One region of the Rhizobacter sp. P2_D12 genome, then DNA from elsewhere that is predicted to be linked to it. Evidence: predicted binding sites of a transcription regulator. Region 1 holds the regulator's gene; the other holds the start of a gene.
What was found. The regulator HrcA, encoded in region 1, represses chaperone genes, less so after heat shock. The targets are predictions, from matches to a motif close to TTAGCACTCNNNNNNNNNGAGTGCTAA.
Positions count from the first base shown of each region.

Region 1 (4,409 bases):
AGGGCGAGTGGCAGCACCAGCGTGCGGATGCCGGCGGCCTTCGAGGCGGTGCACAGCTTGTCGCGCGCACCGTCGGTGTTGTTCGCGTAGTTGGCCTTGTACTCGGCGTTGAAGACGGGTTTGCCGATCGAAATGAAGACCGAGTAACCCCCGCACTCCGTGTACTCGTTGCATTGCTCGTTGACGGCAAAGTCGAACGAGGGCTCGAGTGCGCCGAGCTGGCCGACGTCGTTCTTCAAGCCGATCGCCAGGCCGCGGGCATGCGCAGTGGTGGCGAGGTAGCGGTTGTAGTCGAGCTGGTCTTGCGCGGTCAGCGGAAAGCCGGTGGCGTTGCTGTAGCCGTCGACGTTGTCGGGCTCGACGCCATCGCAGCCCTTGGACACGGCCAGGTCGAGGCGTGCGGCCATGATCGATCGCACGTTGGTCGAGCGGGTGTCCAGCCACTTTTCGCCGGCCCAGCCGTCGAGCGTCTGGCCCATGTCGGCCGCAGCGAACTTCGAGTAGTCGGGACGCCAGTCCTCCGAACTGCCCGCAGAAAAATAGCAGACCACCCTCCGGCCGGCCGCTTTCAGCTGGGCGATCGTTGCAGCGCTGGTGTCGACCAGGTCGATGTCGTAGACCGTGGCGTCGTAGGAGGTGTTCAGCGTGCCGGTCAACTGCCATTGCCATGTGGCCGCGGCGGCGGGCTTCCACCAGTCGCCAGCGGAGGGAGCGGGTGCGGGTGCGGGTGCCGTGCCCATCGGAGGCGGACTGCCGGCCGGACTGGATTCGCCATCACTGCCGCCTCCGCAGGCCGAGAGTGCCAGCGCGGCACCAAACAAGACGGCCAGGGCGGTGAGCGTGCCGGCGCTGCTGTCTTTCTGAGTCATGGGTTGCTTTGTGGTCATGGGGGAATGTGTGGCGTCACGCGCAGTTGCTGTTGTTCGATGGAGTCCATCCGGTGCAAAAGGCGTTCCAGGAATCAGGCGCGGATGCGCGCCGGGCGTCCAGCCCAGCCGCTGGCGCGTGAGCGCACTGGATGCAGGGTTGTCCAAGCCCGCGAAGTGCCCCATGGCGCCGAAGTGCGCGACGGCCTCGTTCTTCGAAAGCGAAACGACCGGCACCTTGAGGCCGTGGCCGATGGACGGCCGACCAGCGGTTGGCGCCCTCGCCGACCCATGCCGAGACGCCCTTCTGGCGCACGACCGCGATCAGGTAGCTGACCAAGCCGGCCCTGTCGCGGTCGTGCACCTGCGGCAGGCGGATCGCCGTCGCACGCACGCCGCGCGCTGCCTGCGCGAGGTCCGCCTGTTCGGACCTGCGTGGCATCCGGTAGTCGGGCGCATCCTCTTCAGTGCTGGCGCGGCCTGGCACAGCCGGAATGCCCGCAGTGACGACCAGGGGCTTGCCGCTGCCCGCGAGCACCTCACCCAGGGTCTCGATGGCGACTTGGTCGATCTCGCAATTGCGCGCGAACTGCGTGAAATCGTGAATGAAGCCGGCGTGCACGCCCCCATCGGCCAGGTCTGCGCCACGACGCAGGGCGTCCAGATCCGCTAGGCCGGACAGTAGGCCCCGCTGTCCGCCCAGGCCTGGATCAGATCGCCAAAGGCCTTCTGCGTGCCCGGCGCCGGGGTGCGGCCGGTGCCGGGTGCCCAGGCCCAACCGACCCGTTCATCGTGTGCCATGTGCTCGACCATCTGGGCCATCGTCTTGCCGCCGTTGCGCGAAGGGTCCTTCAGCTGATGGCAGATGGCGCCAAGCGTGCGGTCGTTCCAGGCCATCTCGATCGGCGCCAGGTGCCAGTTCTTGTTGCCCGGCACGCTGGCAATCTGCTTGGCGTCGAAGTTCTGCGCGCCGTGGCAGGTGGTGCAGCGCATCGCTGCGGCGCCGAAACCATCCTTGCCACGCACGACCAGTGGCTGATGCAGCTGCATGCCATCGCCCTGCAGCGGGCGGTCGCCGCTGGGGTGGCAGTTCAGGCAGCGCGGGTGCTGGATCACTTTGCCAGCTTCGGCAAACACGGCCAGCGAACTGCTGCTCGGCGGCTGGATGCGTTCTTTGGCTACGCGGCGGCTACGCCGGAAGATCGAGGCTCCTGGCCAACTGCGCCAAGTCCTTGATCGCATTGGTAGGCCGTGTTGGACTTGAACCAACGACCAAAGGATTATGAGTCCTCTGCTCTGACCAACTGAGCTAACGGCCCCCGGGGAAGAGCGCGATTGTAGGTGCGCGGCCCCGCGCGCCGGCGCGTCCGAACGGACCCGGGCGCTACTTCTGGCTCAGCGCATTGCTCACCAGCCGCGACGTGATGTCGACGATCTGGATCATCCGGTCGTACGCCATCCGCGTCGGCCCGATCACGCCCAGCGTGCCCACCACCTGCCCGTTCACCTCGTACGGCGCCGACACCACCGACAGCTCCTCGAACGGCACCACCATGCTCTCGCCGCCGATGTAGATGCGCACGCCCTCGGCGCGGCTGCTCACGTCCAGCAGACGCATCAGCTGCGTCTTCTGCTCGAACAGGTCGAACAGCTTGCGCAGCGAACCCATGTCGCTGCTGAAATCCTGCACCGTCAGCAGGTTGCGCTCGCCGGAGATCACCACCTGCTCCTGGCTGTCGGCCATCGCCTCGCTGCCGGCCTGCACCGCTGCCTGCATCAGCGACGCGATCTCGCCGCGCAGCGCGTCGACCTCGTTCTTCAGGCGCTCGCGCACCTCTTCGATCGTCAGCCCGGCGTACTGCGAGGTCAGGTAGTTGCTCGCCTCGATCAGCTGGCCCTGCGTGTAGTCCTGCGCGGTGAAGATCACCCGGTTCTGCACGTCGCCATCGGGCGCCACCAGGATCACCAGCACGCGCCGCTCCGACAGGCGCATGAACTCGATGTGGTGGAACACGCTCGCCTTGCGCGGCGCCGTCACCACGCCGACGAAGCTCGACAGGCTGGACAGCAGCTGCGCCGCGTTGGCGATCACCCGCTGCGGCTGGTCGGGCTGCAGCTGCGGCTCCATCGCGGGCGTGCCGCGCGCCAGGTCGAGCGGCTGCGCCGTCAGCATCGTGTCGACGAACAAGCGGTAACCGCGTGCCGTCGGGATGCGCCCGGCACTGGTGTGCGGGCTCGCGATCAGGCCCAGGTCTTCCAGGTCGGCCATCACGTTGCGGATCGTCGCCGGCGACAGGTCCAGCCCCGACGCGCGCGACAAGGTGCGCGACCCCACCGGTTGACCGTCGGCGATGTAGCGTTCGACCAGCGCTTTCAGCAGTGTTTTGGCTCGCTCGTCCAGCATGGTTTCATTGTAGGCGGCTGCTGATTCTGGCCCCGGTCTGCCGGGGGTGCTGTGGTGTAATCCCGCGCATGCCGACCCGTTTTCGACATGCTGCGCTGGTGGGGAAATACCAGGCCCTGGGAATGCGCGGGGTGCTGCAGGACATTGCGCAATTCCTGGGCCGGCAAGGGCTCGAAGTCTCGCTCGAAAGCGAAACCGCCCTCAACACCGGCCTCACCGACTATCCCGCACTGACGCCCGAGCAATTGGGCGCGCATTGCGACCTGGCCGTCGTCGTCGGCGGCGACGGCACCATGCTGGGCATCGCGCGCCAGCTGGCGCGCTTCAACCTGCCGCTGGTGGGCATCAACCAGGGCCGCCTGGGCTTCATCACCGACGTGCCGATCGACCAGTTCGAAGAGGCCCTGTCCCCGATGATCGCCGGCGACTACGAGGAAGAGCGCCGCACCATGCTCGAAGGCGGCGTCTGGCGCGACGGCCGCGTCATCTTCGAAGGCATCGCGATGAACGACGTGGTCGTCAGCCGCGGCGCCACCGCCAGCATGGTGCAGCTGAAGATCGACATCGGCGACGAATTCGTCGCCAACCACCGCGCCGACGGCCTGATCGTCGGCTCGCCCACCGGCTCCACCGCCTACGCGCTGTCGGCCGGCGGCCCGATCCTGCACCCGGGCATCGCCGGCTGGGTGCTGGTGCCGATCGCGCCGCACGACCTGTCCAACCGCCCGATCGTGCTGCCCGACACCGGCGAGATCTGCATCGAGATCGTCGCCGGCCGCGACGCCAGCGTCAGCTTCGACATGCAAAGCCTCGCCAGCCTGCTGCACGGCGACCGCATCATCGTGCGCCGCTCGGCCCACCAGGTGCGCTTCCTGCATCCGCGCGGCTGGAGCTACTACGCCACCTTGCGCGGCAAGCTCCACTGGAACGCCGGACTCTGACCCCATCATGCTCAAACGCCTCGCATTGCGCGATTTCGTCATCGTGACCTCGCTCGAGGTCGACCTCGCCGGCGGCTTCTCGGTGCTGACCGGCGAGACCGGCGCCGGCAAGTCGATCCTGGTCGACGCACTGCAACTGGCCCTGGGCAGCCGCGGCGATGCCGGCGTGGTGCGCGAAGGCGCGGCCCGCGCCGACAT
Region 1 covers NZ_JBFUEB010000018.1:69,696-74,104, reverse strand. Annotated here, with positions in the region: gene AC1DYN_RS08725 (endo alpha-1,4 polygalactosaminidase) at 1-869, opposite strand, end outside; gene AC1DYN_RS08720 (hypothetical protein) at 1,051-1,539, shown strand; gene AC1DYN_RS08715 (hypothetical protein) at 1,536-2,003, opposite strand; tRNA gene AC1DYN_RS08710 (tRNA-Ile) at 2,109-2,185, opposite strand; gene hrcA (heat-inducible transcriptional repressor HrcA) at 2,251-3,270, opposite strand; gene AC1DYN_RS08700 (NAD kinase) at 3,339-4,211, shown strand; gene recN (DNA repair protein RecN) at 4,219-4,409, shown strand, end outside.

Region 2 (4,409 bases), on a different contig from region 1:
GGCCTGGTGATCAGCCAGCGGCTGGCCGAGCTGATGGGCGGCTCGGTGCGCGCGCGCAGCACGGCCGGCGAGGGCTCGTCGTTCATCCTGACGCTGCCGCGCGCCAACCCGGGCGACAGCGCGCCGGTCGGGCTGGACGAGATCGCGCCCGAGACCGGCAGCTACCACCAGCGCATCGTGCACTACGTCGAGGACAACGAGACCAACGTCGAGGTGATGCGCGGCATCCTGGCGCGCCGGCCGCAGGTGCAGTTCGACGTGTCGGTGACCGGGCTGGACGGGCTGGCCGCGATCCGCGCGCGGCGCCCCGACCTGATCCTGCTCGACATGCACCTGCCCGACATCGACGGCATGGAGCTGCTGCGCCACCTGAAGGCCGACCCCGGCACGGCCTCGATCCCGGTGGTCGTGGTGTCGGCCGACGCGCTGGCCAGCCAGATCGAGACCGCGCTGGCGGCCGGCGCGCGGCAGTACCTGACCAAGCCGGTCAGCGTGAGCCAGCTGCTCGGCGTCGTCGATGCAGTGTTGGACGACGCCGAAACGCGGTTTGGTTAGAAGCCCTGGGCCAGGCCCGAGTTGCGGCGCGGGTCATTGGCGCCGTAGAACCTGTTCTTGCCCACCGGCTTGCCGCCCAGCGACGGCGCCCCCACCAGGATTGCCGCCACGTGGTTGGCCGGCTGCGGGTTGCCCAGCTTGTGGCCCATGTCGACCAGGATCTTGCGGGTGTCGGGGCTCAGCGCGTTGACCTCGACGTTGGTCGTCTCCGGCAGCCACTGCTGGTGGAAGCGCGGCGCGTCGACCGCCTCCTGCACGTTCATGCCGTAGTCGATCACGTTCAGGATGGTGTGCACCACCACCGTGATGATGCGGCTGCCGCCGGGCGTGCCAACCACCATCACCGGCTTGCCGTCGCGCGAGACGATGGTCGGGCTCATCGAGCTCAGCGGGCGCTTGCCCGGGGCGATCGCGTTCGCCTCGCCCTGCACCAGGCCGTACATGTTGGGCACGCCGATCTTGGCGGTGAAGTCGTCCATCTCGTCGTTCAGGATCACGCCGGTCTTCGCGGCCGTGACCTTGGCGCCGAACCAGTCGTTCAGCGTGTAGGTCACCGACACCGCGTTGCCGTCCTTGTCGACGATCGAGTAGTGCGTGGTGTTGCTGCCTTCATGCGGCTCGACGCCCGGCTTGATGTCCTGCGAGACGCCGGCCTTGGCCGGGTCGATCGCCGCGCGGATCTTGCCGGCATAGCCCTTGTCGAGCAGCCGGTCGAGCGGGTTCTTGACGAAATCCGGGTCGCCCAGGTAGCTGTTGCGGTCGACGTAGGCGTGGCGCATCGCCTCGATCTGGTAATGCACCGATTGCGCCGAGCGGAAGCCCAGGTCCTTCAGCGGGTAGCCCTCGAGCACGTTCAGGATCTCGCAGATCACGACCCCGCCCGAGCTGGGCGGCGGGGCGGAAACGATGTGGTAGCCGCGGTAGTCGCATTCGACCGGCGCGAGCTCGCGGGTCTTGTACTGGTCGAGGTCGGCCTGCGTGAGGATGCCCTTGCCGGACTGGCTCGACGCGACGATGGCCGCGCCCACCGATCCCTGGTAGAAGCCGGCCTCGCCCTTCTGCGAGATCAGCCGCAGCGTCTTCGCCAGGTCCTTCTGCACCAGCTTCTGGCCGGGCGCGAAGGGCTGGCCCTTGTTCAGGAAGATCGCGCCGGACACCGGGTCCTTGCGGAAGTCCTCGGTCGCCGTCAGCAGCATGTCGACGTCGCCCTGGTCGAGCGTGAAGCCCTTGTCGGCGAAGGTGATGGCCGGGGCGATCAGCTGGGCGCGCTTCATCGTGCCGTACTTGGCGCGCGCCATCTCCAGGCCCGACACCGTGCCCGGCACGCCGACCGCCAGGTGGCCGGTGGTGCTCAGGCCCTTGACGACGTTGCCCGAGGCATCGAGGTACATGTTGGGCGTGGCGGCCAGCGGCGCCTTCTCGCGGAAGTCGAGGAAGGTCTTGCGGCCGTCGGCCAGCTGGATCGTCATGAAGCCGCCGCCGCCCAGGTTGCCGGCCGCGGGATACACCACCGCCAGCGCGTAACCCACCGCGACGGCCGCGTCGACCGCGTTGCCGCCCTTCTTCAGCACGTCGACCCCGACCTGGGTGGCCAAGCGCTGGGCCGTGACCACCATGCCGTTCTCGGCGGCGGCCGGCGCGATGGACGCCGCATGCACCGTCCAGCAACAGACAGTGACGGCGGTGGCAACGAAACTCTTCAGCAAGGGACGGGTCTGCATCGTGAAGTTCTCCTCGAAGGCACACAGGGTGGAACTGCGCAGGATAGTCCCAAAACCTTGCTGCCAGTGAGGCCGGGAACACGATTTGCCGCTTCGTTGTTGCAAGTATTTACTCACATAGAAGTCTGACGGATGTCTCCATCCGCGCCGTCAGCACTCTTTGTGGTCGAGTGCTAATATCAAGGGAACGAAAGGAAATTCAGCATGTCTGATGCTTCCATGACTCTCTCTCCACGCTCTACCGACACGGCCCTGGCCGTCCGCGATCCGTTCGCGATGGTGCCCTCGCTGGGCAACCTGGACGCCTACATGTCCGCCATCAACCGCATTCCGCTGCTGACGCACGACGAGGAAGTCTCGTTCGCGCGCCGGCTGCGCGAGCACGGTGACGTCGAAGCGGCCGGGAAGCTGGTGCTGTCGCACCTGCGGCTGGTCGCCTCGATCTCGCGCCAGTACCTGGGCTACGGGCTGCCGCACGGCGACCTGATCCAGGAAGGCAACGTCGGCCTGATGAAGGCCGTCAAGCGCTTCGACCCCGACCAGGGCGTGCGCCTGGTSWSSTACGCGATGCACTGGATCAAGGCCGAGATSCAYGARTACATYCTSAAGAACTGGCGCMTGGTCAAGGTCGCGACGACCAAGGCCCAGCGCAAGCTGTTCTTCAACCTGCGCTCGATGAAGCAGAGCATGAAGGAAGACGCGCTCGACGGCGCGACCCACCGTGCAACGCTGACGCAGAGCGAGATCGACCAGGTCGCGCAGCAGCTGAACGTCAAGCGCGAGGAAGTGCTCGAGATGGAAACGCGCCTGTCGGGCGGTGACGTCGCGCTCGAACCACAGGGCGACGACGGCGAGGAAAGCTACGCGCCGATCGCCTACCTGGCCGACGACAGCAGCGAGCCGACCCGCGTGATCGAGGCGCAGCGCCGCGACTGGCTGGCCGGCGACGGCATCGCCCAGGCGCTGGATGCGCTGGACGCCCGCAGCCGCCGCATCGTCGAGGAGCGTTGGCTGAAGGTGAACGACGACAGCTCGGGCGGCATGACGCTGCACGACCTGGCCGGCGAGTACGGCGTCAGCGCCGAGCGCATCCGCCAGATCGAGGTTGCGGCGATGAAGAAGATGCGCAAGGCGCTGTCCGACGCGGCCTGATCGTTCTGTGTCGCCAGCAAAGAAAGGGCCCCGCGGGGCCCTTTCGCTTTTTACGCGCTCGCCAGCAAGGCCTGCAGGTCGGACTTCAGCGCCTCGGTRCCGCTGCCGTAGCGCGTGAACAGCCGCAGCTTGCCGCTGGCGTCGAACACGTAGGACCCGGCAGTGTGGTCCATCGTGTAGCTGCCCTCGGTCTTGCCGGGCACCTTGGCATAGAACACCTTGAAGGACTTGGCGGCCGCGGCGGTCTGCTCCGGCGTGCCGCGCAGCGCGACGAAGCTCGGGTCGAAGCTGCCCATGTAGGCCTTCAGCACCTCGGGCGTGTCGCGCTCGGGGTCGATCGTGATGAAGACGCCCTGCACGCGCTCGCCGTCCTTGCCGAGTGCCTTCTTGACCTGGGCCAGCTCGGCCATCGTGGTCGGGCACACGTCGGGGCACTGCGTGTAGCCGAAGAACACCACCGTCAGCTTGCCCTTGAAGTCGGCGAGCGTGCGGGTCTTGCCGTCCTGGTCGGGCAGCGACAGGCCGCTGCCGTAGTCGGCACCGGTGATGTCGACCGCCTTGAAGGCCGGCGTCGACGACGCGGATGGCGGCAAACGATCGCAGGCCGCCAGGCCTGCGACCAGCAAGCCGGCAGCGCCGGCCCGCACGAGGACTCGTCTTTGGATCATCGCAGCAGCGGGTTCAGGTAGTGGTCCACCAGCAGCGCCGCGAACAGCAACGACAGGTGGAGGATGGAGAAGCGGAAGGTGCGGCGCGCCAGCGCGTCGGAGTACGAACGCCACAGCTGCCACGCGTAGCCCGTGAACAAGGTCCCCAGCACGACGGCCGCCGCCACGTAGATCACGCCGCTCATGCCGAACACGAACGGCAGCAGCGTGGCCGCGAACAGCACGAAGGTGTAGAGCAGCACCTGCAGGCGCGTGAACTCGCTGCCGTGCGTCACCGGCAGCATCGGCAGGCCGGAGCGGCGGTAGTCCTCGA
Region 2 covers NZ_JBFUEB010000004.1:34,534-38,942, reverse strand. Annotated here, with positions in the region: gene AC1DYN_RS02190 (CHASE domain-containing protein) at 1-555, shown strand, start outside; gene ggt (gamma-glutamyltransferase) at 552-2,276, opposite strand; gene rpoH (RNA polymerase sigma factor RpoH) at 2,481-3,428, shown strand; gene AC1DYN_RS02175 (SCO family protein) at 3,479-4,096, opposite strand; gene cyoE (heme o synthase) at 4,093-4,409, opposite strand, start outside.
Region 2: a site for HrcA is predicted at 2,427-2,453, ahead of rpoH (RNA polymerase sigma factor RpoH). Genes of this name have one in related genera too.